DNA from 3 places in the Halobacillus sp. Marseille-Q1614 genome. Region 2 is predicted to be linked to each of the others. Evidence: riboswitches for the same ligand, from Rfam matches in the RefSeq annotation. Region 2 holds a riboswitch; each other region holds the start of a gene.
The links. Region 2 has a riboswitch for S-adenosylmethionine ahead of msrA (peptide-methionine (S)-S-oxide reductase MsrA). Riboswitches for the same ligand answer to the same signal wherever they lie in the genome.
Positions count from the first base shown of each region.

Region 1: it holds a riboswitch for S-adenosylmethionine, as region 2 does, so the genes downstream of both, HUS26_RS18150 (homoserine O-acetyltransferase) here and msrA (peptide-methionine (S)-S-oxide reductase MsrA) in region 2, are expected to answer to the same signal.
Region 3: it holds a riboswitch for S-adenosylmethionine, as region 2 does, so the genes downstream of both, mmuM (homocysteine S-methyltransferase) here and msrA (peptide-methionine (S)-S-oxide reductase MsrA) in region 2, are expected to answer to the same signal.

Region 1 is NZ_CADDWH010000001.1:3,615,583-3,625,773, forward strand. Features, by position in the region: gene HUS26_RS18115 (sensor histidine kinase) at 1-962, shown strand, start outside; gene HUS26_RS18120 (response regulator transcription factor) at 955-1,587, shown strand; gene HUS26_RS18125 (RQC-minor-2 family DNA-binding protein) at 1,939-3,465, shown strand; gene HUS26_RS18130 (DUF4166 domain-containing protein) at 3,521-4,165, shown strand; gene kynA (tryptophan 2,3-dioxygenase) at 4,182-5,018, shown strand; gene HUS26_RS18140 (hypothetical protein) at 5,115-5,861, shown strand; gene HUS26_RS18145 (homoserine dehydrogenase) at 6,154-7,134, opposite strand; gene HUS26_RS18150 (homoserine O-acetyltransferase) at 7,142-8,197, opposite strand; SAM riboswitch class I at 8,287-8,398, opposite strand; gene HUS26_RS18155 (DUF2188 domain-containing protein) at 8,556-8,753, shown strand; gene HUS26_RS18160 (NAD(P)/FAD-dependent oxidoreductase) at 8,998-10,191, shown strand, end outside.
Region 2 is NZ_CADDWH010000001.1:2,326,261-2,336,451, forward strand. Features, by position in the region: gene argS (arginine--tRNA ligase) at 1-325, shown strand, start outside; gene HUS26_RS11785 (uridine kinase) at 341-880, shown strand; gene HUS26_RS11790 (MFS transporter) at 963-1,652, shown strand; gene HUS26_RS11795 (hypothetical protein) at 1,689-1,925, shown strand; gene HUS26_RS11800 (ribonuclease H-like YkuK family protein) at 2,406-2,927, shown strand; gene eutH (ethanolamine utilization protein EutH) at 2,941-4,014, opposite strand; gene HUS26_RS11810 (GNAT family N-acetyltransferase) at 4,091-4,600, shown strand; gene sppA (signal peptide peptidase SppA) at 4,680-5,669, shown strand; gene HUS26_RS11820 (RDD family protein) at 5,683-6,213, shown strand; gene msrA (peptide-methionine (S)-S-oxide reductase MsrA) at 6,589-7,062, opposite strand; SAM riboswitch class I at 7,181-7,303, opposite strand; gene HUS26_RS11830 (AIM24 family protein) at 7,385-8,077, opposite strand; gene HUS26_RS11835 (chromate transporter) at 8,152-8,682, opposite strand; gene HUS26_RS11840 (chromate transporter) at 8,679-9,260, opposite strand; gene HUS26_RS11845 (gamma-glutamyltransferase family protein) at 9,285-10,191, opposite strand, start outside.
Region 3 is NZ_CADDWH010000001.1:2,596,163-2,606,353, forward strand. Features, by position in the region: gene HUS26_RS13005 (DeoR/GlpR family DNA-binding transcription regulator) at 233-1,003, shown strand; gene HUS26_RS13010 (n-acetylglutamate synthase) at 1,053-1,391, opposite strand; gene mmuM (homocysteine S-methyltransferase) at 1,417-2,370, opposite strand; SAM riboswitch class I at 2,617-2,721, opposite strand; gene HUS26_RS13020 (sensor histidine kinase) at 3,079-4,836, shown strand; gene HUS26_RS13025 (response regulator) at 4,870-6,042, shown strand; gene HUS26_RS13030 (ABC transporter substrate-binding protein) at 6,061-7,329, shown strand; gene HUS26_RS13035 (glycoside hydrolase family 68 protein) at 7,531-9,003, shown strand; gene HUS26_RS13040 (glycoside hydrolase family 32 protein) at 9,094-10,191, shown strand, end outside.

The DNA of each region.
Region 1 (10,191 bases), 1.3 Mb from region 2:
CCTTTCCTTTAGAAAATTGGGCTGACCTATGGAATCTAGACATACTCGACATGCCGTATGTATTTCTTATTCTTGTTCTAACAGTGACTACAGGGCTGATTGCCGGCGGACTTCAGGCGTTTCTATCGCGAAAAAAGCTGCACTACGTAGAACACCAGCTGGACGAAATATATAAAGGAAATCCTGTCGTTTACGATGGAGAAGAGTATAGGGAGCTTCTCGCAATAGAAGAAAAAATGAAGCAGATTGAAGAGAGATTTAATCAGCAGGCTGAAACGGCCCAGCGGCTGGCAACTGAAAGGGCAAAAGAGCGAGAGGAAAGCCTCCAGGAAGTCGTCATTAAAGAAAGGAACCGTCTAGCAAGAGAACTGCATGATTCGGTCAGTCAGCAGCTGTTTGCCGCATCAATGCTGATGTCTGCTGTGAATGAAGACGAAGAAGCATTGAAAGACAGGGAACTAAAACAGCAGCTTTCTATGGTTGAGAATATGATTCATCAATCGCAGCTGGAAATGAGAGCTCTCCTCCTGCATTTACGGCCAGTGGCGTTAAAAGGGAAGTCGCTTTCCGAAGGTTCCAAAGAGCTGTTAGCTGAACTGACGCAAAAAGTACCAATGCAGGTCGACTGGACGCTTGAGCCGCTTTCTTTAGATAAAGGGATAGAAGATCAGCTGTTTAGAATTTTACAGGAAGCGATATCTAATACATTGCGGCATGCCAAAGCCGATAAGCTTGAAGTTATGCTCATACAGCGTGATGAGAACGTTATTTTACGAGTGGTGGATGATGGAGTGGGCTTTGAAGCAGAGGACTCAAAAGCAAGCTCCTATGGTCTGCAGAATATGAGAGAAAGAGCTGTTGAGGTGGGAGGCAGCTTGAAATTAGTAAGTCTTGAAGGAGAAGGGACCAGGCTGGAAGTAAAAGTGCCTGTCTTAACTAAAGGAGGCGAAATCAATGATTAGAGTCCTCTTTGCTGATGACCACGAAATGGTCCGAATCGGTGTTTCAGCCTATTTATCATCCCAGAAGGATATCGATGTGATTGCAGAAGCCAATGATGGAAAAGAAGCTGTAGATTTAGCGCTGAAAAACCGCCCCGACATCATTTTAATGGACTTAGTCATGAAGGAAATGGATGGAATTGAAGCCACGAGGCAGATTGTCCAACAATGGCCGGAAGCCAGAATCATAATCGTCACGAGCTTTTTGGATGACGAGAAGGTTTATCCTGCTTTGGAAGCGGGAGCTGTAAGCTATATGCTGAAGACTTCAAAAGCGGGCGAGATTGCCAATGCGATTCGAGCTACTTATGAAGGACAATCGATCTTAGAACCTGAAGTAACCGGCAAGATTATGAACAAAATGCGCACACCGCAAAAAGCAAAACTTCATGAGGCTCTTACAGCCCGGGAAAAAGAAATTCTTCTGCTGATGACAGAAGGAAAGAACAACCAGGAAATCTCCGAAGAATTATTTATCGCGCTTAAGACGGTAAAGGTTCATGTCAGCAGCATTTTGGCCAAGTTAAATGTCCAGGATCGGACGCAGGCCGTCATTTACGCATTTAAACATAACCTGATCAAATAGCCCTCTCCTTACATAAAGGAAGGGCTATTGGCTTATATACACCCAAAATAACGCAGCCAGAAGAATGAGGTAAAAAATGATCAACTTTTTATAAGGCGGCAGCACTTCAACACCTTCTTTACCTAAAGCTTTTTTATAGTCTATGTTCTATAAACTGGAACAATGAATCAGCGCTTTATTTCTTCTGATTAGGGAATAACAAGAGGGAGAAGAGATACCAGTGGATGAAGAAAAATAAGCATTCAGTGGAATTATCAACTTTCTGAGCCCATTTCTTCAATAATCATTGGTATGTTTTCATACTTTTTCTATAATAGAAATATATCCTTCCATCACAAAGGGGAAATCATTATGGGACTGCCAAGTACCTTGAAATATGAAGATGAACGTTACCCGTATATTGTTCTAACTCCAATCGGAAAAAAGAATAAGCATATTCGCTCCATTGGTCATAAATTTGAAAGAAGCATTTTATCACGCTTAAATGACGCTGTAGCTGAATATGTCAGTGAAAAGGAAATCGATGTAATTTCATTGCAAACCTTTCTAAATATACACGGGAAAGCCATCCTTCCTGTTTCATTTCTAAAAGATGATATGATATACCCTCACTTAATTAAACCTGAATTATTCCTTTGGAGCAGCCTGCCCCAAGAGCATGGACTGCCAATGGATTCAAAATATGTATATGAAAAAGATATCACAAACCTTTCTGGTGACCAGCTGGCTCATCATGTCAGAGAGGTCATCGACGATTATTTATTTTTAGCTGAAATCAGTAAATATGAGCGTAAGCTTTGGCTTCACCGGATAGTTTCTGCTTTTCATAAGCATCCGATCGTCCAGATCGCCAAAGAGCAGAAAGAAGTCGTTTCAGCTGTTGAGCGTATGAACCAGTCCGCGCTGATATCACTGCTTAAGTATCCGGAAGATATTTCTTACTGGAGAAACCGGGCCGGCATTGTACAAAGGCCTTTTCGTTTCTTACCCCAGCATTGGCTCGACGAAGAGCATGGCACCTGCCGTCATCAAAAAACGTTAACTTTCTGTGCGAAAGAAAAAACGATCAAATATTCATGCGAACCCTGCAGTGTTCATTTATATTTTTCTGAGGAGACAAATGAAGTCCGTCTGGAAAAAGAGTTTGACGATGAACTTACTCTGCGCCGAGTGAACACGCTCCACCAGCAGTTCAATAATCTCGCAGACCAAAACGCTGATTTATTACAGCAGCTGAGACAGCTTTCCTTTCTGAAGGAAAGGCTTTCAATGGTCAGTAGTCAGCTCGCTGAAGCTTTGCACCTCGCCAAGCAGATTGAACGGCTGCAAAAGAATGAAAATGTGGTGTCTACTTATCCGCTTCTGGATATGTATGAAAAGCTGAATCACTCAAAACTGCCGGTTGAATCTTTTCCATCAAGCCTAATCTGGCTGTCACAAATTGAACTTGCTGACGTATCCATGGTGAAACAGGCAGAGACATGGCAGAAGAGGGTACCGGAAGAAATAGGACCAGCAGTCAGCCGCCTGCTGCAGGAGCTTCATGAGCGAATGAGTGAAGCCGCTTATCAGGATGACGATATTATTATATCGATCAAAGGCCTGCAATTGAGCTACGCTTCCGCTCAGCAGATGCTCGATTTAATTCATTATTATGGAACAGACTATCCGGCCCATACCCTTGTACAGGTGTTAGCCGGCAAATCGACGAATAAGCTGCGCCGTCTGCATCTGCACGAAACACGTTGGTTCGGTCTGCTTTCTGACTGGCCTGAGAAACATATTCAGCGGCTGTTACGCCAATTAGAAAAGCAAGGATGGCTGATGAAACAGCAAAAAGGCTACTCCATCAGTGAATTTGCTGAAGAGGTCATGTAAGGGCTATGTGACAGCCCTTACTTACATAAAGTAAATATACGAGGGGGAATTTGCTATGAGATCAATTTTCCAAAAAGCGTTAGGTGAAAAGTTTGACCGTTTGCATCCAGAACTTCAAAAGAAATTTGGGGTAACTAGTGAACAAAACTTAATGCTTTTAGGGCAGGGGAGAATGACAGAAATAAGGGGAACAGCCTGGATGCTTCGCCCTTTAATGAATATAGGAACTGGGGATAATTTAATATTTTCCGAGCGTGGAAGAGAAGTGCCTTTTACAATGGAAAATTATTTGTATAAAGATGAACGCGGAAATGAAACCATCAGCTATGTGAGGCGATTTTTCTTTCCGTATTCCATCCGCGGGTTTGATGCCGCTATGTATTACGATGAAAAAGAGGAGGCTATCGTAAACGAACTCGGAAAGTCGGGCCGGTTCCATACGAAGCTTGAAGTAGATGTATCGAAAGAAGGCGGGATTCTTATCAACTCCCAGGATATAAATCTATCTGATTCAATTAAACTCCAAAACTTCACCACTTCCTTATATGAGCACTATAACGAAGATGAGCAGGCTCACCAGGTACATGTTCATGTGGAACATCCTTTTTTGGGGACGCTGCTCATGTATGAAGGATTGGTGTATACTGAATTCCTGCCGATTACGGCTACTCATATCCCACAGCGAGGGCTGTTATCGTAAGGAAGGAGAGAGTTAGATGGCTAATAAGGATTCAAAAAGCAATGAGAATGTCCATGTTGATTTCAAAGATCGAATGACATACGGAGAGTATTTGCAGCTGGATCAGCTGCTGTCGGCACAAAAGCGTCTTTCTGATCATCATGATGAAATGCTGTTTATAATTATTCACCAGGTAAGTGAGTTATGGATGAAACTGGTGCTTCACGAATTGTGGGCAGCGGTTGATTTAATCAGAGAAGGGGAGTTGCAGGAAGCATTTAAGATGCTCTCCCGGGTCTCTAAGATTCAAACCCAGATTATACACGCGTGGGATGTCCTTTCCACGCTTACTCCTGCTGAATATATTCAGTTCAGGGATAAGCTGGGACAAGCCTCGGGATTTCAATCCTATCAATACCGAATGGTTGAGTTTGCCTTAGGGTATAAAACCCCTCACGTATTGAAAATTTATGAGAAGGATCCAAAACTGCTGGGAGAATTAAAACAGGCGTATGAAGCTCCAAGTATTTATGATGCGGCAATAGAGAGGCTGGAGATTGCAGGATTTAATATTAATCCGGAATTGATTAACCGTGATTTTACAGAGATTTATGAAGCGGATGAGTCAGTAGAAGCAGCGTGGGCCGAGGTATATAAGAACACAGAGAAATACTGGGATTTGTATCAGCTGGCAGAAAAACTTGTAGATATTGAAGATTGGCTGCAGCAGTGGCGGTTCCGGCATATGAAGACAGTCGAGAGAATTATAGGCCATAAAATGGGAACGGGCGGCTCTTCTGGAGTCGGATATCTCAAAAAAGTCCTGGACCACCGGTTTTTCCCAGAATTATGGGACGTTCGAACGAAAATTTAAAGACTAGGCTATTTGTTTATAACAAAACCGTTAATTAATTATTACATTTATGTTACACTATTTGTTGATATAATAACAAATTAAAGAGGGACGTTTATGAATCCTATAAATATATATTTATCACTCCTTGGTGTAATATTGTTAGCGGCTTGTTCGATCTCAATGGCTGACACTAATAATGAATCCAAAGGGGCGGCTTCTGCTGGGGCTACCCCTTTTGAAGTAATAACCGAAAATGAACATGAAAAGCTCGAAGCTTACGAAATATCGATTCATTATCCGCAGACACCGAATGATCAAATTGACCAGTCCGTAATCGATTACGTGAATCAGGTGAAGGATTATTTTAAAAAGAAAAGCTATGAAGCGGCTAAAGACGAAATGCATAGTCTGAAAGTGGATTATGATGTTCTTCATGAAGATGAACGCTTATTTGTTGTGAAATTCACTGAAGTCATTGATGTAGGAACAAAACAGAAAGAAGAAACGATAGCTATTTTGAATTTTGACAAGAATAAAGGTAAACGTCTTGACCTAAACAATATTTTTTCTGTGGATCGAGCCATTTACACGAAAGAATTAATGCAGGTAATTTCGGAAGAAGCAGGACTTACTTTCCCTTCCACACTTGAAGGTGGGGGAAAAATGAATCCGGAAAAAGAATCGCCTCTCCTTGAAAACCTGGCACTCAAAGGGGACAAAGTAGAGATTCATTTTTCAAAAACACAGCAAAAGGAATACGCGTTAGATAAAGAAAGTGTAGAAATTGATAAGTCAGCCATCAAAGAAATGATGCATTCCAAATATGCAGAAAACAGGATTTCCTGGCTTGCAGACCAATAAACGGCCTTTGCAAGAGGAGATTTTGCGGGAGCGCTTAAAAGCGAGTGGTATGCTCCCACGGTTTTTTCTATGAGCTGGAAGAGCTGTCCCGAAAACCTTTTATAACATAAGAAATCCCCCGGAGAAAATAAGTTCTCCGGGGGATTTTTAGGTTTTTTGGTAGAAGGCAGTACTATTAGCCGCATTGTTGATCGTAAAATTGGCAGGGAAGAAGGCCTGCTGAGACCCTGCAGTGAGGCCGCGAAAGAGGAGGTGCTCACCTCTTAAACATTTAGAGGCCACCCTTTTTTCCTTATTGGCTAAGTTGAGGCCTTCTGGCCGGATTGTTTTGAAGGATATGGACGGCATCTTCGATCATGGCACTTGCCGTCGGTCGCTTCCCGGCTCCCGGACCGCGTAAAGTCACAGAGCCTGCTAGATCACTTGTTACTGTCACAGCATTGTCTACTCCTTCAATTGAATAAAGGCAATGTGAGGAAGGAAGAGCCACAGGCTTAACGCTTGCTGTAAGGCTGCCATTATTAAATGAAAGTGCCGCCACGTGACGGATTTTTTCACCATTCCTTTTTGCTTTCTCGATCTCCTTAGCAGTAAGGCTGGAAATCCCCTCGCATGGGACAGTCTCCCAGTCGGGCTGTCTGTTATAAAGAAGGTGGCTTAAGATCATTAGCTTATAGAAAGCGTCATCTCCTTCAATATCATTAGAAGGATCGGCTTCCGCATAGCCTCTTTCCTGGGCTTCCTGCAGGGCACGTGAAAAAGGCTTGCCTTCGGACTGCATAGCCGTCAGGATATAATTGCTCGTTCCGTTTAAAATTGCTTCTACTCCCGTAATTTGATTAACCTGCATTAATTTAGAAATGAGTCCAATGATCGGTGTGCCGGCAGCAGTGGTCGCTTCATAACCGATACCGACATGAGAATTGGCCTGTGCTAATAAAGAAGGGCCATAAGCCGCAAACATCACTTTATTAGCTGTTACGATATGAATTCCACGGGCAATTGCCTGGGACAGATAGGTGAAGCTCGGCTCCTCTCCGACCGTAGCTTCGAACACAATGTCTGGCTTAAGAGACAGGATATCTTCAAAATGGTCCGTCACAAATAGATGTTCTTTAATCGGCCGCGGCTTTTCTAAATTTTGAACGAGTACGCCGCAAACCTCAATTTGATCCCCGGCTAATTTTGCTAACTCTTGCTGCTTCTCAAATAAAATATCATGAACTCCCTGGCCGACTGTACCGAAACCAAGGATCGCTGCTCTAATCGTCATCCTGCATTCACTGCTCCTTGTTGATTTTTTCTTCGATCCATGAGCCCCATTCGTCGAATTCTACTAAGAATCCATCGTGGCCATAGTCTGTTTTTACATGATGGTGTTCACTGTTGGGCACATAGCGGCTGAAGGTTTCGATAAGCTCCTTTGGATACAGAAGGTCGTGTTCAAAGCTTATCGTGTACAGCTTCGCTTTGTACTGCCGTGACACTTCCTCTAAACTTCCTCGTCCGCGGCTGATATCATGATGGTTCATCGCTTCAAGTAAATAAAGGTAACTGTTAGCATCAAACCGCTGTTTGATTTTTTCACCTTGATAGTCTAAGTATGATTGAATATTATAAAGTGATTCCGTCTGGCTTCTTGCAAATCGTTTTTGAAAAAGCGTGCCACTGCGGTAAGTAACCATTCCAGCCATCCGGGCGATTTCAAACCCGTTCAGTCTGTCCGTTTGTTCATAATGGCCATCATTAAAAGAAGGATCGTCCTGAATGGCGCGTGCACCAATATGGTTAAAAGCAATGCCATAATCGCTTAAGTAAGGGGTTGCGGCCATACAGAAGAGCTGTTTCATAAAATCCGGGTACAACAGTCCCCATTCTAACGTCTGCATTCCGCCCAACGATCCGCCGATGACCGCATGAACATTGTTTATGCCAAGCTTTAACAAAGCAGCATGCTGGGCGTGGACGATATCTCTAATTGTAACGGGAGGGAACTTCTGCCGGTAATAGTCATTCGTTTGCGGGTCAATGCTTGCCGGGCCTGTAGATCCATGACATCCTCCAAGCACATTAAAGGTGATGATTTGAAATTTGGATGTATCAATGGGGCATCCATTACCCACCAGGCCTTTCCACCAGCCCGGGCTCTCCTCTGTTCCGACGGCGTACTGGTTTCCGGTCAAAGCATGGCAAATGAGTATGACAGGGGCGTCACTTGGGCCCGATCGTTCATAAGCAAGTTCAACATTAGAAAAAGTGTGTCCTGATTCAAAAGTAAAGTTATGAAGAGTAACGGCGGTATTTGTTTTCTGGTTAGAGATATTTTTAATCGACACAGCAGGATTCCCTCCTCGTATTGCTTTGACTGCATATAAAAAACCCTCTTCTAAAAGAATAAGAAGAGGGTGATCGTTTAGGTTTCCTCCTCTTATCTTTCAGATCTGATTAGATCTGTAGGAATTAGCACCTTTTCAAGCCGTTGCTTGAAGGTTGCCGGGCGTCACAGGGCCTAGTCCCTCTGCCACTCTAGATAAGAGTTATTAAATTAGTCGTCCATATAAGGTATGTTACGAATTATAGAATGAGAATTATTTATTGTCAAACTATTTTTATGCTTTTTCGTACGTTTGAAGCAGAAGCTGCCTGGGAAGATACAAATTAAGACGATAATTAGGATGAAGGAGAGATTAAAGAATGAAAGAATACAGCGTATCACCTAATAAAGATGTAACAGGCTGGTTTGTCAAAATTGAAGACGTAGCCCCAACGGACGAGTATGATGAGCGTGACACAGCGATTGCCAAAGCAAAGGAAATGGCAGAACACAACAAACCGAGCCGTGTATTAATTTTAGATAAGAACCATGAAGTAGAAGATGAAATTAAATATTAATCACCACAAGCTCCCATGACCTGGGAGCTTTTTAATATGGATCAGCTTTTTTATACGAGATTTCTATTGAAAGTAAAGGCAGTGTTAGATCAAAAAAGGAAATCTGAGAGACTCCTGCGGAATAACGATCGGGCAGGACAAGCGCAGAGGCTTGAGCTAAAAGGAACGTGAGTATGCTGAAATTATGGATTTAATGAGGGAAAAGCGTTAAGCTGATCGTATCAATAGTAAAGGTGTGCAAGCGATGGAACAACAAGCAGATGTCATAATTATAGGAGCCCGGGTCGCCGGGGCCAGCCTGGCTATTTTACTAGGTAAGATGGGGAAGAAAGTAACGCTGGTCGATAAAGCTCATTTTCCGAGTGATACATTATCTACTCATCACCTTTCTCACTTAGAGTATTTAAAAAAGTTAGAAGTTCTCAAAGAAGTAGAAGCCACGGGCCTTCGTAAAATCACCAGAATGCGTACATATATAAAGGACAGCTTTATTGAAGGACCTCGCTCTTCCTATACGCTTATACCAAAACGTGCTCATCTGGATCAAGTATTAATAAAAAAAGCACTGTCTTTCCCTAGTGTGGAACTGTTAGAAGGAACGCAGGCAGTCCATTTACTTAAGTCAGATGGCCGGGTAAATGGAATCGTCATAGTGGACAGCCATGGGAATAAGCAGTACCTGAAGGCTCCCTTAGTTGTTGGAGCTGATGGGAAGAATTCAAAGATTGCCCACTTGGCAGGAGCAAAGAAGTATGGAGACCATTCTCCGATTCGGCCTGTTTTCTACGGGTATTATAAAAACATTACACCCTTATTAGAACCGACTACAGAAATATTTTTAAACGACGGGAGGATAGGATTTTTATTCCCGATGGAACAAGGGAGGGACTGCTTAGGGCTTGAAGTCTGGCCGGAGGAGTTTCAACAGCTTGCCAAAAACCAGGGAAAATTCGAAGAAATCTATCGCACGTATTATGGGATGGAGAAACGGATGAAAGAAGCTTCTTTACAAGGAGAGATTATTGGGACACCAGGCGTTCCTAATTTCTTTCGCCAGGCGGCGGGGAAGGGCTGGGCTCTTATCGGAGATGCCGGGCATAGTAAAGATCCAAGCACAGGCCTGGGCATGAATGACGCTTTTATGCAGGCCTTCCTGCTGGCAGAAGCTATAAAATCTAATGATAATGGCTTACCGTGGGAAGATGCAGCGAAAATATTCCAAGAAAAACGGGACCAGGGATTAGCCCCAAGCTACCGATTGACGCTAGATTACATTCAGTCCCGCAGGTCATGGACGGCCAATGAAGAAGCACTATTTCAAGCAATGGCAGCCAATCCAACGGTGTGGAATAAAATTGTTCCTTCGCTGCCGGGCCTTTTGAAAGACCATTCCACCGATATTCCAGAGCTGTATGGCTCGGTAGAATACGAGGCGAAA
Region 2 (10,191 bases):
CGTACGTGCAAATTCACTTTTATCAAAAGGAGGCTTTAACCTGCAGGAAGCTTCTCCTTCTCTTTTGGACGAGAATGCATGGCTTCTTATTAAACAGCTGCGTGCCTACCCGGATGTCGTCAAAACAGCCTGGAAAGAATATGACCCAAGCAAGATAGCTAAATACTTGTTAGATCTGGCGAAATCTTTCAATCAGTACTATACAGTCACAAAAATATTACAGGAAGATCAATTACATGCTCGATTAACACTCGTCTATAGCTTTTCTCAAATATTAAAAGAGGGGCTTTCATTACTGGGAATAGAAACTCCAGAAGCCATGTAAATAGGAGATGACGTGATGACAGAATTACCTGGCTTTAATAAGAACCTGACTCTCGTTGGAATAGATGGCTGCGGCGGCGCAGGAAAAAGTACTCTGGCTGAAGGAATTTCTCAAAGATACTCCAAATCAGCCATTGTTCATATGGATGACTTTTATCTTCCTTCCTCAGAAAGGAAGATAATTCGCGATATCGGAGGAAACTTTGATTATCAGCGTCTGATTGATCAAGTCATCACCCCGCTTTTAAAAGGAACAAAGTGCCGCTACCAGCGTTACGACTGGGAGCTGAACGACCTGGCTGAGTGGCATACCATCGAGCCTGAAGGAATGGTCATTATTGAGGGCTGTTACAGCACAAGAGACGAAATGCGAGAATTCTATGATTATACGATCTGGGTGGAGACACCAGAAGACTTGAGATTAAAGCGCGGCCTTCAAAGAGACGGAGACTCCGGACTTTCGTTCTGGAAGGAATGGATGGCGGAAGAAGATCTTTATATGGAGAAACAGCAGCCTCACAAAAAGGTTGATCAGATTGTTAAAGGATTTTCATAATTTTTCTAAGTAAAAACCTCCTGTACTTGAGTTCTTTCCTATATAATGTCTATTGGGGAAACTTACAAAAAGGAGATTATACATGGAAGGAAATACGAACGATGATCCGCTCCTTGACGTACGCGTCTTTAAATATCCAATGTACTCTATCGCACTGGTTATGTTTATTATCGTCATGATGTCCATGTTTTCATCAGAAATTATACTTCCGATGTTTATGCAGGGTCCGCTTGAATTAACACCGGCGGCTGCCGGCCTGGTACTTCTGCCCGGCGCGCTTCTAAACGGCTTACTATCTCCCATAATGGGAAAGCTATTCGACAATTTCGGCCCCCGAAAGCTCATTATTCCGGCGGCGGCTGTTCTAACAGCTACGATGTTTTCCTTAAGCCGTGTCAGCGGGGAAACCCCTGTTTACGTGATCATTATCAGCTACATTCTGCTGATGATCTCTGTTTCAGCTATTATGATGCCGGCTCAGACGAATGGACTCAACCAGCTGCCTAAACGCCTGTATCCACACGGGACAGCGATCATGAATACATTACAACCTGTTGCCGGCGCGATCGGTGTATCTGTTTTTATCAGTATTTTAACGTCCAAACAACAAAGTGTACTGCAGTCGATGGAGAATCCAGCGTCTCTATCCTCAATGAATCAGGCCACGACCGCTGGTGTCGAACTTGTTTATTTTGTAGCCTTCTCCATTGCAGCCCTAGGATTTATTCTGTCCTTGTTCGTTAAAAGGGCAAAGCCTATCGACTTACAGTAATCTTAGTACCTTTAACTATGAAAGGGGAGCTATCAGATGTATCCTGTCTATTATGTAGCCGCTATTATGCTCTGCCTGATTGCCCTAATTGGAACAATTAAAGTAGCAAAAGATATGACAGCCAAGGAAAAAGAAGAAAATACAGGAGAAGCAGAATTAAACAGTCTTAAGGAGGAAAAGACCGGGGCCGATGCAAGTATACGAAGGTTAACGATTATCTATGCAATTACTTTTGTAATCACAATCTTATTAGTTTGGATATTTATATTCTAGAGCAATTTAATAAACTCCATGAGGTAGGATTCCATAGCCATAAAAGGGGGCAAATGGGATCGGGAACCACCTCGCTTTCCTTCCCATTACGAGGTAAAGGTGAATGGAATCCTGCTCATGCGAGAAAGGGAATCAGCTGATCTTTCACTAGGTCACTTACACCTTTAAGAGCTTAAACCCCGGGAAGAGAGCAAATAAAACGAGAGAGAAAACGTATCAGGCGAAGGGAAACGGTGAGAATCCTATGGGAGAAAAGGACAGGGTGAGATCCCTAAAAGGCGAAACCTTAAGGAAGCTCACCGTACGCCCATGGAAAGCGATCCGTTTCCCGGAGCCCTTTGCTGTATCTAAGCCGGTCGTCTAAAAAGTATGAGGTTTCTCTACAAGCTGAATGACGGCATATGCCGTCAATTTTTATTTAATACACGTACATAATAAAAAGTGAATACGATAATAAAAAAAGTGGAGAGAGGCGTAATCATGGATTCCATTTCCTTTCAAAATATAAGTCATCCCCACATGACTTTTGAAGAGGTATTCACTAATATTATCTTTTTTATGAAGGAAGACCCCATTGGAAATTACAGATTAATGCTGGGAACTGATTCTCAAGTCCATTATGACCACACCTTATTCATTACAGGCATCGTTATTCACCGAGTTGGTAAAGGAGCGTGGGCGTGTATTCGTAAAGTGAAAATCCCCCGCTGTATGGACACCCTTCATGAAAGAATTTCTTATGAAACAACTTTGACCGAAGAAGTTGCTTCTTTATTTACGAAAGAGAAAATTGATCAAATGATTGATATTATCCTCCCTCATATTTATAAAGATGCGACTTTTACGATGGAAGGACATATTGATATTGGAGCTGGTGAAAGAAATCGCACCCGTGCATACGTAAACGAAATGATTGCAAGAATTGAATCACTAGGATTTGAACCTAAAATAAAACCGGACTCCATTGCTGCAAGCTGTTATGCCAATAAATACACAAAATAGTAATTAAACTTTTCTAATCTGAAGTCGTGTACAAGGCGATAATAACGGCAAGGATACCTGCTGTCAGCTTACCCGCCATTACAGCAGCCATTACTTCTTTTTCAATCCCTGCCACAAACCCGATATGACTTCCAAAGGCAAATGCCCCGCTGACTGCAAAGGCTGAATTCACAACTTTCCCTTTAGAATTCATTTCTTTTAATACAGCAAACATAGGAAGGTGGTGGGCTAATGAAGCGATTAATCCTGTCACAGCTATCGAGTTGATGCCTATCTGTTTTCCTGCTTTTTCCCACAGTTTTTTTCCTGCCTGATTAATAAAAGCAACAAGTGGATAAGCCCCCGCTAAAGTAATTGTTATGCTCCCTACGATTTGAATTCCCTCATTTATTGGAGCCAGGCCCGGAATAACAGCAGCTCCAGTTAATGTCTGGACAATAATAGCGATCAGGCCGGCAATGATCACCCACTCTATCCCTTTTCCAAACAGCGAGAACATACGAGTCGTAATTCTCGTAAATTTCCATATTCCAAGTCCTATAAATAATGCTAGAAAGACTGTAGGCACTAAGTTTTTAATCATCCATAGAATTTCGTACCCCGCTAAAGCCCCTCCCGCCAAACATCCAAAGGGGATCGTGATGATGCCTATTAATATCCCACGTGCGAAATAAGGCTGGTCGCTTTTTTCAATAATCGTCAGGGCGACCGGAATTGTAAATACGATCGTCGGCCCCATCATAGTTCCAAGAAACGCCCAGGAAAAGACAGCCCCCTGCTTTGTTTCCGCTAACGACTCAGCTAATGGATATGCCCCCATATCAATGGCTAAGATCATAGACGCAAACATGGCCGGATCAGCCCCGATCCGGTTATACAATGGAACGACCCAGGGAGCAAGCTGCTCAGAAATAACAGGAGCCAGTGAAATAATCCCCACCATTGCCAACGCCAAAGGCCCCATCATCATAAAAGCTTCATGGAACTTATCACCAAGTCCAAAACGATTATGTAAAAAGGCATAGTCCACCGCACCCGCTGCCATGAAGATGGTAATGATAATTAATATCGCGTCATTCAGCCACATGCCTTCTCCCCCTTTTTTCTTCTCTGTTGTTTCTTTTTATTGTAAATTAAGAGTAACAGAAAAGGAGGAATAATCTGTGCTTCGATTAGAAAACTTTACAGAAAAAGATGAACAGCAGTTGATAGCCTGGATCTCTGACCCAAGACTCCTTGTGCAATGGGCGGGCTCGTCTTTTACCTTCCCTCTAACGTCCGAACAGCTTGAGATTTATAGACAAAAAGCTAACTGTCAAATTTATAAAGCGGTGGAAGGCGGACTTACAGTAGGCCACGCAGCTTTAAAAAATATTGATCACATAAACCGCTCCGCACGTGTCGGCCATATTTTTATAAGTAGTGAAGAACGAGGTAAAGGGTTGGGATTAAAAATGTTGGAAGCTCTGCTTGAGGTTTCCTTTAATGAACTGCAATTACATAAAGTCAGCCTTGGCGTATTTGATTTTAACGAGCCGGCCGTACATACATATAAAAAAGCCGGCTTTCAAATCGACGGCTGCCTGCTCGATCACAAACTGGTGGATCATGAATTCTGGAATTTATGGGAGATGAGCATCCTGGAAAGTGAATGGAATGTAAACGATTCGTGAACACCCACTTTTTTATATATTATTTGGTATTTTTTTGCTACGATTAGGTTTCAGAGATTTTATGAAAGGAAAGGTGAATATGAAGAAAAAGCGGCTGATAGCCATAGGAATTGCAGCAGGGTTATTACTTATCGGCGTTCTTACTCAAAGCATTGGATTTTTAATGTCTGATACATTTAATGAATCCCGAAACATGTTTACTGAGGATGAAGGTCCCAAAGAGAAAGTAGTAGAGAATGGATCAAATTCAAACCGAATTGCCCACCTTACCGTAGATGGAACGATTATCTCAGGCGAGGGGTCCAACCCATTTTCAGGCGAAGGATATAACCACGAGCAGTTCATGAAACAGCTCGAAGCTATTAAAAATGACAGTACCGTAAAAGGAGTTCTGCTCTACGTTAACTCTCCAGGCGGAGGGGTATTTGAAAGCGCAGAAATCCACGACAAGCTTCAGGAAATTAAAGAACAGGATAAGAAATTGTATGTTTCAATGGGCGGCATGGCCGCATCAGGAGGATATTACATATCAGCACCCGCTGATCAAATTTTTGCATCTGAAGAAACTTTCACAGGATCACTAGGTGTCATTATGCAAAGCATTAACTATCAAGAGCTTGCTAATGAATACGGTGTAAAATTCAATACGATTAAGAGCGGCCAATTCAAGGACATCATGAGCCCTACAAAAGAGATGACAGAAGAAGACCGCGAAATCCTTCAAACCCTAGTCGATGAGTCTTACCAAGGGTTCGTCAACGTAATCAGCGAAGGACGGGGAATGTCCGAAGATAAAGTGAGAGAACTGGCAGATGGCCGTATTTATTCAGGACAGCAAGCTGCGGACAACGGCCTGATTGATCAGATCGGGTTTGAAGAAGATGCGTTGAATTCCTTAAAAGAAGAAATCGGCGGTAACCCAGAAATTTTCGAATACACCAACACTGACAGCTTCCTTGGGATTCCGCTTAGTGTGGAAAGTTTTTTACCAAACAATGAAATTAAATGGATAAATGAGATGATCGATAACCGCCAAGGACCACGCATGATGTATATGTACTCAGAGTAAAGGAGGAGATTAAATGGATACCGTAGAGCCGAACCGCAGCCACTTAAACGAGACCGTTACGGAAAACTTAACAGAATTTCACCGCGTCATCTACGCTGGATTCGCTCCTCGCTTCTTTGCTTACATTATTGATTTAATAGTGATTTGGAGTCTGAATTCTATCATCACAAGACCGCTGTTAAGATTAACTAACCTCTCAGATGCAAAACTATGGATAGAATTGTTTAGTGCATCGAATATCGTTCAATCCCTTGTGTTCTTTCTGTATTTTGCATTAATGACCTGGTTCTTCCGGGCCACACTCGGAAAAATGATTCTCGGCTTGTCCGTAGAATCGCTTCAAGGAGATTCATTATCAAAAGGACAAGTGATTTTTAGAGAAGTCATCGGAAGATATATCAGCATGGCGGTCATTGGACTGCCTTACCTTGTCGTCATTTTCACGAAGAAACACCAAGGTATTCACGATATGTTTGCCGATACAGCAGTAATTAAAGAAAAAATGAAAAAGTTAAACCGTGATTTAAAAACTTCATTAAGCTAGACGGATGCAGCTCCTCTTCTTTTAAGAGGAGCTTTTTTTAGCGCGCGCGGCGATTTTAGAATTTCCGGGTGCTTTCACCGGTTTTTCAATTTCTTTTCAACGTTCATAACTGCTTCTACAACGCTCTCCCTCCTCAGCCGTACCACAACCACAGAACAAAGGCTTAAAGCGCCTGGTAGACACGAAACGCATAAGCAAAACGGCCGGAGGAAGGTGGCCTTCCCTTTTAGCAGGGCGGATTGCTTATGACCCGAGTGTCTGGGGGATGGAGCTGGATGTCGCTCTTCTAAACATATCCACAGCTTGGAATTTTTTAATTTCCTAGACAACATAAAAAAGCACCTTTTCCATTTAGAAAAGGTGCTTGCCAAATCGTCAGCTGATTCCACAAGCGAATGAGCTGTGCTTTTGTGAATATTTCTGATGATATTCTTCAGCTTCATAGAAAGTTTCAACCGGAGTAACTTCCGTAACAATCGGTCGCTTAAAAACGCCTTTATTCGTCCACTGTTGAATTTTTTCTTCGGCTATAGCTTTCTCCGCTTCATTCTGATAAAAGATAGCGGAACGATATTGGTGGCCAACATCTCCACCCTGGCGATCTTTTGTTGTAGGATCGTGTGATTCGAAAAATATATTAACCAGGCCTCCGTAAGTGATCACTTGTGGATCATACTCAATTCGGATGGATTCTGCATGCCCGGTAGTTCCTGTTTTTACTTGCTCATAAGTTGGGTGGGGTACATGCCCGCCTGTATATCCAACTCTTGTTTTCGTAATTCCTTCAAAGCGTTCGAAAAATGCTTCAACTCCCCAAAAACATCCTGCTGCAAAAATAGCTGTTGCCATCATCATCTTCCCTTTCTCTAAACGCAACTTCTACCTAAGAGAGCTTGACGGTTTATACAATCAAAAACCCCTTTTCTTATCCGAGATAAAGAAAAGGGGTCGTCATTTCCGTACGATCCTCTCATCTTCTAGAATGGATCAACCATTCTACAGGAATTGGCACCGTTCTCGTCAATCTAATGATTGATTCGATGGTTGCCGGGCATCAAAGGGCCAGTCCCTCCGCCTCTCTGGATAAGAAGTTTCCGTTATTTTTTTAGTTATTCTATATAATACAATTTTTTTTAGTCGAAGTAAAGGCGAAAGCACTATTTTTTAAAAATCAGCTGCTTCCAGACGTATACACCTCTTCAAATGGCTGGACAATGACAAAACCTTCTCCGTTAAATTCCATTTGAATAGATTCACCACTTCCCCGCCCTACAAAAGTTTTCAAGCTGATGTCTGTGCGAAATTCCGGCTTTAAGTGACCGGACCAGGCTACCGTAGCATTAGGGTCTGTAATCACAGGAGATCCGGGCTTAACGAGCAAAGTTAAAGGTTCATAATGTGAAGTGACCGCCACCCTTCCTCTGCCTTCTAAGGTAACATTGAACAGTCCACCTGCCATCATTCCTGCTACTTTTTTCATTAATTTGATATCCCATTGAATACCTGGTTCAAATGCTAATAAGTCGTTGCCGTTTACCGTTATCGCTTCATTATCAAGGTTAAAGATCGTAATCTTTTTTCCCTGATCGGCTAAGTAAAGTCTTCCCTGGCCTGTGGCTTTCATAAGTGAACTGCCTTCACCTGATAAAGCTTTTTTAAACATGCGGCCGACTCCATGTTCTAAGATCCCTTCTCTTTCGAACTTAATGTTTCCATTGTAAGAGATCATGGAACCTGATTTGGCCCATACTTGATCAGAGAGATTTACTTCTAATATACGCGGTGTTTCTAATTCAAAGAACTCATTTTCACTTTCATCCTGCTTTGTCTGCCGAATAAATTCATCAATTGAATAATTGCTCATAATTAACAACTCCCTTCTCCGTCATATATGTATATACGAGACAAGGCGTGCAGTTGTTTCAAATAATGGTTTTATTATCCGAGAAAAACGGCTCCATATAGAAGCGACCCGGCGATTACAAAGGCCGGATGTACCTTTACCTTTTCAAGCAGTACAAAGCTTAATACAATCAGTAGTATAGTATGCAGGGTGCCTGTCGATACATATGATGTCTGAAAAAATTGGTAGGCCATGACACCTAACAGGACGGCGATTGCAGGCCGGATCAGGGAAGTCATCAACTTCACCCGAGGTGATCCCTTATACTTATTGAGCAGGCTTAGTAATGCGATCATTAAAATTAACGAAGGAGCTACGGTAGCAAATACTCCGACAGAAGCTCCGAGAATGCCGGCTTGCTGATAGCCTATATACCCAGCCATTTTAGTCGCAATCGGGCCTGGCAATGCGTTGGCCATAGCAAGCATTTCACTGAATTCATTCACCGTCAGCCACTTAAATCGGCCGACTACCTCATTTTCAACCAGCGGAATGGAAGCCGGCCCGCCGCCGTAACCTACGATGCCGGGTATGAAAAATGCGATAAAGATATGCCAATATATCATAGAGTTGACTCCTTGCTTTGTTCCTTAGTGACGTCATTTTTTGTTTTCTTCATAGGTTTTAAAAGGGCGAACAACAATAAGGCTGCAATTATGATGCCGGGATGTATGCCTATTCCTTCAATTAAAATCAGTGACCCTGATCCTAATAGAATGGTCAGCAGGTAACCAAGACTGCCCTGTGATTTTTTCAAAAAGTCATAGGTTAACACTGCAAGCATTACTCCTACGACTGGGACGACAGCCTGGGTCATGCCATTTACCCAGGCGAGATCGCGAAAATTATTTAAAAAGGTCAGCAAGATGATTATAAGGACGATCGTTGGCAGAATAGTGGCTAAAACAGCGTTAATCATGCCCAGCAGCCCTGAAACCCGATACCCGATATAGCCGGCCATTTTAGTCGCAATCGGCCCAGGAAGCGAATTGCCGAGAGCTAATATGTCAGCAAATTCGTCATCCGACATCCACTTATATTTTTTTACTACTTCATTATGAACGAGAGGTATGGAGGAAGGCCCCCCTCCATATCCGAAAATCCCTACTCTAAAAAAAGCAAGGAAGAGATTCAATTGCTGCACAGCTTCCCGCTCCTCTCTAAAAAATTAATAGGCAGAAATCGTACCGTCCGTTCTTGATTCCGTGCCTCCGTACAAGGTTCCATTCGTATCCCGCCAGATGATCTGGCCTCTTCCAAAAGCCCCGGTCTCCAGCTGCACCTGAACATCGTGTCCCTTGCGTCGAAGCTCTGCTGCAATGTGTGTAGGAAAATCAGGCTCTACCCAAACCGTCTTATCTTTCATCCATTGCCATCTCGGGGAATCTAAAGCTGCCTGCGGATTTAAATGAAAATCCACAGTATTCATAATCACCTGCATATGTCCCTGAGGCTGCATAAATCCGCCCATCACTCCAAATGGTCCAACCGCAGTTCCTTCTATAGTTAAAAAGCCTGGAATGATCGTATGATACGAGCGCTTATTTCCTTGCAGCGAATTCGCGTGACCTTCTTCCATCGTAAAGTTATGGCCTCTATTTTGCAGAGAGATGCCGGTTTCAGGGACAACAACCCCTGACCCAAAGCCCATATAATTACTTTGGATAAAAGAAACCATATTTCCTTCATCATCAGCTGCCGCCAGATAAACCGTGCCGCCTTTAGGAGGGGTACCCGGCTCTGGAGTAAGAGCTTCCTCATGAATTAACTTTCTTCTTTCTTCAGCATAAATGTCATTTAACAGCTGTTCCGCAGTTACATCCATGTAATTGGGATCCGCAACGTATTTTTGACCGTCGGCGTAGGCCAGCTTCATTGCTTCGATCTGCTTATGATAGGTGTCCGTGTCTTCTTTACTATTAACCTTAAATCCTTTCATTATATTTAACGCAGAAAGTGCTACGATCCCATGGCCATTGGGGGGGATTTCCCATACATCATAGCCGCGGTAATTAATAGAAATCGGGTCTACCCATTCCGGCTTATAATTCTCTAAATCCTCTTTGCGGATAAAA
Region 3 (10,191 bases), 270 kb from region 2:
AAAAACATTTGTCATTCCCTATAATATAACTGTTTTAACTTATAATCATTCTTATCCTTATTAGCCACCTCAACCACTTGTGATTGTTTGTGATTACTTTTATTCATAAATTAACCAAATGCGCATTCAAGCCTGACTGAAGTCTTCATCGATCAATCATCATTTTTTCTTTTGATATCGAGAGTAGTCTATAATTAAAGAGAAAACGCTTACGAAAGGAGCACTCCTATTCATGTTTATGGAAGAACGTAAAGCGCAAATCCTTGAATACTTGCGCCATATGTCACGGGCCTCTGTCCATGACTTAAGTAAACAATTTAATGTTTCAGACTCTACGATTCGAAGGGATCTAAAGGAGTTAGAGGAAACAGATAATATAAAAAGAACTCACGGCGGTGCTATCCTTCTGCAGCCTGTCAGTTTTGAAGCATCGATCGGAGACAGAAAAAAAGATTATATTTCAGAAAAGCAGGCGATTGCTAAAAAAGCCGTAGAGTTTATCAACCCCGGCGATGCCATTCTATTAGATTCAGGAACTACCACATTTGAACTTGTGAAAGAGTTAAAATCCTTCACTAATCTCTCCATCGTTACCAACTCTATCATTATCATGCAGGAGTTAACCGATATTCCGGGATTAGAGGTAATGCTGCTAGGCGGAAATTTACGAAGGGAAACATCAGCATTAGTCGGGCCTTTTGCGGAGCAGTCTCTCAATATGATTCGAATTGATAAAGCCTTTATCGGGACGAACGGGCTGGACCTAAAAGAAGGGATGATTACCACCCCTAACCTTACCGAAGCGCGGATTAAGCGGATGATGATTACGAACTCCAGGCACACTATTTTATTGACCGATCATAGTAAAATTGGCAAAGTGAATTTTGCAAAAGTAGCTGATCTGGCAGAGATAGACTTTTGTATCGTAGACAACCATATACCGGCTGATTTTGAAGAGGACATGAAGCGTTTTGATGTAAATGTACATATGGTTAAAGTTTAAAACGGCTTTAAACACAAAAAAGAGGATCCAAAAAGGATCCTCTTATGTATTAAACCTCTCTGATAACCGATCTGCCTTCGGTTTGCTTCTGGTCGATCCATTGCCACTCTTCATGGAGCTCTATTTTCCCATCATTCGTTATTACCGGCGTGGACTTACATTTCCCTCCTCTTATTTCATTGGAGATGTTAATGTGGTTGTATCGGAACTCTAATGTATCATCTGCATTCACAATTCCAACCAGCTTTCCTTTTACGATGTCTCCGCCCTCGTAATCTGCGTAAAGAATGCGCCCCTCCTGGTAATAGTGAAAATAAGTTTTTGAAGAGACTTCCCCATTCTCCGTATTTTCCACAGAAATGAACGTTCGATTATTATAATCAATCATCCTAAATCATCCTCCTGGCACAAAGTTATCTCCATTTCTTAGCTAGCGATTCAATATGCTCTGGTGTTGTTCGGCAGCACCCGCCAATGATGCGCGCGCCCGTTTCATACCAGGCTTCCGACTGAATATCGAATGGGTCACAAGCTTCTTCCCCATGCCATGTTTTCGTTTCAGGATTATAAGTTTCTCCTGAATTCGGATAAACAATAATTGGCTTCACTGTGTTTCTACGCAGTTCTTTCACAGCTTCTATAGCAGAAGGGACTGGGGCACAATTTACACCAATGGCTACGATCTGGTTATGATCATTAAATGTTTCTGCACATCTCTTTAGATTCGTACCATCACTTATGGCATCTCCATTTCTTAAGGAAAAAGACAGCCAGGCAGATGTACCCGGAAATTCTTCCAGTAAGGAAGCAAGTACTTGCGCTTCCTGAAAAGACGGGATGGTTTCTATAGCTAAAAGATCCGCCCCTGCTTCAATCAAGGCTTCCATACTTGGACGGTGAAAATCTGCTAAACATTTATCAGACACGCCGTAGTTCCCTGCGTATTCAGACCCATCTGCAAGATAGGCTCCATATGGTCCTACAGAGGCAGCAACCAAAGGTTTAGAACGGTCTGTTTTTTCTTCCTCATTCCAAACCTCATCTCTGGCCTGTCTTGCTAGATGAACCGTCTTTTTAATTAAGTCTATTGCTTCCTCTTTTTTAATACCGCGCTTAGCAAACCCAGCAATTGTCGCCTGGTAGCTTGACGTAATAGCTACATCTGCTCCTTTGCGGAAATAATCCGCATGTACCTGGACAATGGCTTCTGGCTTTTCCAGCAAGACTCGTGCTGACCAAAGCGGATCATCCAAATCACATCCGTGCTTTTCTAATTCCGTCGCTAACGCCCCATCAAGAATGACAAGGGAATACTTTTGCAAAATTGAATCAATGGGATTGTGCTTTTGACTGGTTTGGTTCGACATATCTGGTTCCTCTTTTCTTTACGTGCTTTCCTATACAGAACAAAGGCTAAAAGCGCCATGGTAGACACGAAACGCATAAGCAAAACGGCCGGAGGAAGGCGGCCTTCCCTTTTAGCAGGGCGGATTGCTTATGACGCGAGTGTCTGGGTGCTGGATCTGGATGTCGCTCTTTTAAACATATATATCCACTTGCTATACATTAAAAAACGCACTCCAAACGAGTGCGTGTCCGACAAATAAAAGAAGCTCCTATCTATCAGGTAAGATCACCCGCTGGAATTAGCACAGTGTTTAAATAGACCTGTTGCTGAGGTTTCTAAGGGCCAGTCCCTCCACCTCTCTGGATAAGAATTATTTACATTTTTCACAACTCTACCAATTGATTTAAAAATAGTCAAGATAGTAAAAATGTATACCATTTCAATATGAGAACCCCAGAAATCTATTCATCCTCCTAGTCTATTTGTTTCATTTTCCAGCTTCACTAGAGCGGTTACATTTTGTGGAAGCGTTCGCGAAGTGCTGAGGCCACCGGGATTCTCACGCTCTCTCATACTATAGAGACAGAATTGACGCTTTCGGGCTTTTTGTTATAGTTTAGGAGATTATACAGGAATACTGACCAGACCACATGTTGAGAAAAGGAACTATCAGCTTTTTCGAACAGCTGTTTTTCCATTGGCTCTCTCGTGAAAGGGGCTCCTTAAAATGAAAAGCATTCAAAGCCGCTTATTAATCATGCTGCTAATGTTCATCATTCTCCCCTATTTTTTATCTGTTTTTTTAATCTACAGCTACACGAAAAATAGTGTGGAGCAGCATGAACTTGAGAACAGCCGCGAACAAATTCAGGAAAGCTCAGAAGAACTCGAACAATATTTCAATGAGATGATTGATCTTCCTTATATTCTGTATCGCGACCCCGAGCTTTTTCGGATCTTCAATAACGAAATAGATGATTCAGCCTATTTAGAAAAAAGCTTAGAAAATTACTTTCTCATGCGAAAAGAAATCCGGCAGGTCCGGCTATATCTCGATAAGGGTAAAGAATCGTTAGCTGTTTATAATGGAATGGTCAGCGCACGGAAATCAAAGCCTGACTTTTTAGAGCAAAATACGATAAACGAACTTTATGATACAAACGTTAAATACCCCCTGGAACCGCCTCATCCGATTGAAAATTATAATGAGGCCGCGATTGTCCCCCAATCGGACAACTCTACGGTGATGACCTTTCACCATAAAATAGTAGACGTGCTGTCTAATGAATTTCTCGGCATCCTTACGACAGACATCGATTTAGATGTCTATGCTCAAATATGCCAAAACCTCCTGCAGGAAGACGAAGAAACCGTGATGCTTGTTAATGAAAATGCCAATGTAATTTACGCAAACGACCAAGAGCTTATCGGCAAGCCAGTAACATCTGACATAAAACAGAAGATGAACACCTCAGGAGGAAAAAGTGAAGATATAATTCTATCCAAAACCTTAACAGGACCGCTTCAAAACTGGAAATTAGTGAAAATCACACCAAGTGAAGTCTTATTCCAGGAGGTCAGAAAAACCGCCTACACAAGCATTTTGGTGGGGATAGGAGTCGGGCTGTTAGGGGTACTGATGATTAGTATGATTACTTACAAAATTACTCACCCAATCAAGCAGCTCACCCAAAAAGTTCGTTCGATCGAAGGCGGAGATACACATGCTCCATTTGATGACAGCCGAACGGATGAAATCGGTTATTTAGAAAAGCATATGAAGGAAATGATGGATCGCATCAACCGTCATATTGACCGCGAATATAAGCTGGAAATCGAGAATAAGGAAAATCAATTCCGAGCCTTAAAGTCTCAGGTCAATCCACATTTTTTATTTAACTCCTTGCAGTCGATTGGTGCTGTAGCCTTAAGGTCAAAAGCTCCTCATGTCTATCAGCTTGTAACATCATTATCCAAAATGATGCGTTACTCAATGAAAGCTAACAAGTGGGTGCTCGTCCATGACGAAGTGAATTATATAGAAGCTTACCTTATGCTGCAAAAAGAACGGTTCAGAAACAATGTGAATTATTCTATAAAAATCAGTGATACGATTCTTCAGATGACCATACCCAGTATGATACTTCAGCCGCTTGTTGAAAACTTCTTTAAACACAGTTATGAAGAAGGATTTCATGAAGCTCATTTAACGATACACGGGGAAATCCAGGGCAAAGTACTGCAGCTTGCAGTAGAAAATGACGGGCCGAGTTTAACAGATGAAGAGCTTCACGAGTTAAGAAGCAACATATACACAGCCCCTTACGAAGGAACTTATTCTGAAAAGCATATCGGCTTAAAAAATATCCACGACCGGCTGATTCTTAATTACGGCCACGATGCTTCTTTAGAAGTTGATACCATTCAAGGACAAGGTTTTCTCGTTAAGATCTCAATTCCTTTACAATCGAAGCTTGCTCAATAGCCGCCTATCACATATTAATGAGGAGGAATTTTTTTGAAGGCTCTAATTGTTGATGACGAGATGAATGTACGCGACGTCATACGCTACCTCGGACAGTGGGATAAGCACGGCATTACCGACATATATGATGCAGGCAATGGCCAGGAAGCAAAAGCGATTATTGAAAAAGAAAATCCTGAACTTATCTTTACAGATATCAAAATGCCAGGTATGAGCGGAATAGAGATCATCGAGTGGCTCGATTCCATCTCCTACCCCGGGAAGGTCATTTTTATTACAGGTTATAATGACTATTCATTTATGCGCCAAGCAATAAAGTGCAGCAGCTTCGACTATCTTTTAAAGCCAATTGAACCGGAGCCCTTTAATAAAACGGTCGGCGAAGCGGTAGAAAGCTGGAAAAATGACCAGCAATCCCATCATTCTGATGAAACTGAAGAAGACTTTAAAAAGCTGCGGCTGGATCAATTAATAACCGCTGCCTGTATGGGAGAACCTTTTCAAATAGACGATATTCTCCCCTACCTTCCTGCAGCGGATCATTACGAAGCAGCATTAATTTCTTTTTATCAAATGCATCACCCAGAACCTTATATTGAATCACTGGCAGACAAGCTGATTCAGCAGAAATTAGGGAATGTATTTACCCTGCAAAATGGGCGAAACCTCTGCCTCGTCATTACGATCCCAGATGAATGGTTAACCGTTGAAGAATGGATGAGCCAGGAATTTGATATACCCGTACGTCTAGTAAGTGGTGAGCGGCTGTCTTCATTATCCGATATACCAAGTTCTTATCAATCTCTGCAAACAGCTATCGACAGCCATAACTACCGATCGATTCATAGAGTGGATGACCTAGATGCAGCGAGGCGCATAAAAGACATTGTTTCATATGTGGATGAGTACTACATGGAAGAATTGAGCTTAGAGAAACTATCCAGTCTTTTCTTCTTCAGCCGCGAACATATCTCAAGGAAGTTTAAAAAAGAAACAGGCCTGCCATTGTCTAAATATATAACGAAACTTAGAATTAATCAGGCAAAAATATGGCTGAAAGAAACAGACGAAACGATCTACTCCATCTCATTAATGCTCGGGTATCAGGATGAGAAATACTTCTCCAAACTTTTTAAGAAAGTAGTTAGGCTGACACCATTTGAATACAGAAATAAACAGCAGCCTGACCGCCAGCAGATAACCTAGGGTAAAGAAGGTGACGGAATGAAAAAGGAGATTCTTAACATATGCCTAATTGGAACACTGAGTTTATCTCTTTCCGCATGCCAGAATAAGCCAGAAACTGAAGAAAAACCCGACGTTGAACAGGAAATTACACTAAATGTACGAAATCCGAAGGTGGAGATTGCTTCTCAATTTGAGCAAATGGTTCAGGCTTATGAAAAGGAACATCCCAACGTAAGTATAGAGGTGCATACGGTCGGTGGAGCAATGGATGATTTCTCTGACCTAAAAGCCCAGATGGCTGCTGGCAATGGACCTGACATTTTCACCAATCCCGGGTACGAGAGCGCACGAATCTGGGAGCACTATTTAGAAGATCTTTCCGATCAGCCATGGGTGGATCAAGCCTATGAGGACGCTTTAACACCGATACGTTTTAATGACCAAATCTTTGGTATGCCCATGAATTTGGAAGGATATGGATTTATATATAACAAAGATTTATTCGATCAAGCCGGTATTGATTCATTACCTTCTACGCTTACTGAATTAGAAGCTGCGGCAGAAAAATTACAGCAGGCAGGAATTACTCCGTTTGCTACGGGATATTACGAAGAATGGAAACTGGGCGACCACCTTATGAATATTGCTTTTGCCCAACAGAAAGACACTAAAGCTTTCATCAAAGGCTTAAATGAAGGGAAAACTTCGATCACAAATAATCCGAAGTTTAAGGATCTCCTCCACCTGTTAGATGTAACTTTAGAATACGGAAGCGACGATCCGCTGTCGACTGATTATAGTATGGAAGTAAATACATTTGTTTCCGGGGAAGCTGCGATCATCCTGCAAGGGAACTGGATACAGCCGATGATTGACCAGCGCTCCCCGAATATGAATATTGGAATCATGCCCATCCCCATTAACGATACTACTGAGAATGAATCATTAGTTGTTAACACACCGAGCTATTGGGTGGTCAATAAACAAACCACTGAAGAGAAGAAAAAAGAAGCGAAGAAGTTTTTAAACTGGATGGTTTCATCCGAGCAAGGCCAGCGCTATATGACAAAGCATTTAAAGTTTATTCCTGCTTTTAAGCACATTACACCAGATCATTCAGGTCCACTGGCTGAGCAGACACTAGATTATTATAAAGAAGGCCAAACGATGTCCTCGAACTGGTTTAATTTCCCCGTTGGTGTTAGAGAAGAATTCGGTTCGGCTACACAAAAATATATAAAGAACCAGGTTACCCGTGACCAATTGCTGCAAGAATATCAGAAGTCCTGGGAAGAGGCTCAGTGAGTCCCTTCATCAGGACTTTTTTCTCTTCTCCTCCCCCTTTTAAGTCAAATCAAATATCCTATATATCAATTCAAGACCAAATTCCAATCAATATCGTCCATATCCAACAAATGGAGACACCCCTATAATTAAAATTGTCATATGGCGGAGCTGAACAAACGAAATAAATGCCCCGCAAAAAAAATTATAGGAGGAAAGCATATGAACTTAAGAAAGCTGGCCAAAACAGCAACCTTAGTCACGCTTAGTACAGTAATTTTAGCAGGTGGTGACGGATTACTAGCAAATGCGGCAACAAAAGATTCCAAAGATCACAATGAAGACTACGGAATTTCGCAAATTACTCGTTCAGATGTAAGCAGTATGATTGAGCAGCACGGGAATCCAAATTTTGAAGTACCTAAATTCGATGAATCTACTATCAAAAATATCCCTTCAGCCACTAAAAAAGACGAGAACGGTAATGAAATGAGAATGGATGTATGGGATACATGGCCGCTTCAGAATGCCGATGGAACAGTAGCAGAATATAATGGTTATCACATCCTCTTCGGTTTAGCAGGAGATCCTGATAACCCTAATGACACCTTTATCTATATGTTCTATAAAGATGCAGACGATAAATCTATTGACGACTGGAAGAACGCCGGGCGAGTATTCGACGAAGATGACAAATACAAAGCCAACGATAAATACTTAAAAGACCAATCAGAAGAATGGTCCGGTTCAGCAACCTTCACTTCTGATGGGGAAATTCGTTTATTCTATACAAACCGCACAGAATTTAACACAGAAAAAGAGCTTTACGGAAAACAGACGCTGACAACAGCGCAGGTGAACGTTTCTGAACCAAAAAACGGCACCCTTAATGTAGACGGTGTAGAAGATCATAAATCTATCTTCGAAGGCGGCGACGGATCCGTTTACCAAAACGTCCAACAAGCTTTCGGCGGCGGTGACATTAACTGGAATGAAAACCATACATTTAGAGATCCTCACTACATCGAGGAAAACGGCCGCAAATACTTAGTGTTTGAAGCAAATACAGGTACTGACTTTGGATATTCTGGAGAAAAATCTCTTTACAACAAAGCATATTACGGAAATAGTGAAGAATACTTCCAGGAAGAGAAAGCTAACTTGCTGGAAAGTCCTAAAAGAGAATTTGCAGAACTAGCGAATGGCGCTATTGGCATTATTGAAATCAATGACGACTACACGCTTAAGAAAGTTATGGATCCATTAGTTGCTTCTAATACCGTAACGGATGAAATTGAACGTCCTAACATTTTCAAGAAAGATGGCAAGTGGTACTTGTTCACAAGTGCCCGCGGTTCGAAGATGACCATTGACGGCATCGATGATGAAGATATTTACCTGTTAGGTTACGTTGCGAATTCCTTAACAGGAGAATTCAAGCCGATGAACAAAACAGGAATTGTCCTGCACCATGACCTTGACCCTTATGATGTAACGTGGAATTACGCGCACTACGCCATTCCTCAAGAAAATAGCGACGAAGTTGTCGTCACAAGTTATATGACAAACAGAGGTTATTTTGAAGAGGAAAAGTCAACTTTCGCCCCAAGCTTTAAGTTAGAGCTTAATAATAAGAAATCTTCTGTCGTAGAAGACAGCATTCTAGAACAAGGACAAATTGTTGACGAAGAATAGGAATTAGTTTGAAAAGGAAATGCCAATGATGAATTGGCATTTCCTTTTTTAAAATAGTGATAAATATAAAAGAAGAGGTGAATAGACAACATGAAGAAAAAATTAACAAAGAAATCACTTCTTTGGACATTAATTGTCCTCTCCTCTCTCTTTCTTTTAACCCTCGGGGTATTATGGATCAACCAGCCAGAAGAACAGGAAGAGGAACCAAGCATTGATAAGACGCACCGTGCCGATTACCATTTCACTGCACCGGACCATTGGAAAAATGACCCGCAGAAACCAATTTATTTAGATGGAAAATATCATTATTATTACCTATATAACGGAGACTATCCAAGTGGCAATGGAACCGAGTGGCGTCATGCTGTATCCAAGGATTTAATTCACTGGAAAGATGAAGGAGTCGCCATTCCAAAGTATACGAATGAAAACGGTGATCCATGGTCTGGTTCTGTTGTTGTTGATAAAAACAATACAGCAGGATTTGGAGAAGATGCTGTAGTGGCAATCGTTACGCAGCCTTCTGCTAATGGAAAACAGGAGCAATACCTTTGGTACAGTACGGATAAAGGCCAAACGTTCAACTCATATAGTGACGAGCCGGTGATGGCTAACCCTGGCGCGGAAGATTTCAGAGATCCGAAAATCATCTGGGATAAAAACACGGAAAAATGGGTGTTGCTGATGGCGGAAGGCACAAAAATTGGCTTTTACGAGTCTGAGAATCTAAAAGACTGGAACTATACCGGCGGATTTCAAACCGAAGATATTGGATTGGTCGAATGCCCTGACCTTTATATGATGCGGGCAGACGACGGTACTTTGAAGTGGGTCCTAGGGGCAAGCGCCAACGGTAAATCGATTGGTAAACCTAACACCTATGCCTACTGGACCGGTGAATATAATGGACAGGAATTTATCGCCGACAATGAAAATCCAAAGTGGCTGGACTATGGATTTGATTGGTATGGCGGCGTTACCTTTGCCGATGGAACGAGTGAGGATAAGCTAAGCTATCGTTACGCGTTAGCATGGATGAATAATTGGGATTACGCCAATAATACTCCAACGATGAATGAAGGTTTCAATGGCTTGGATTCTATCGTCCGTAAAATTGAATTAAAGAAAAGTGAGGATAATACGTATCACCTCACCTCTCAGCCTAACGAGAACTTAGACAAGTTA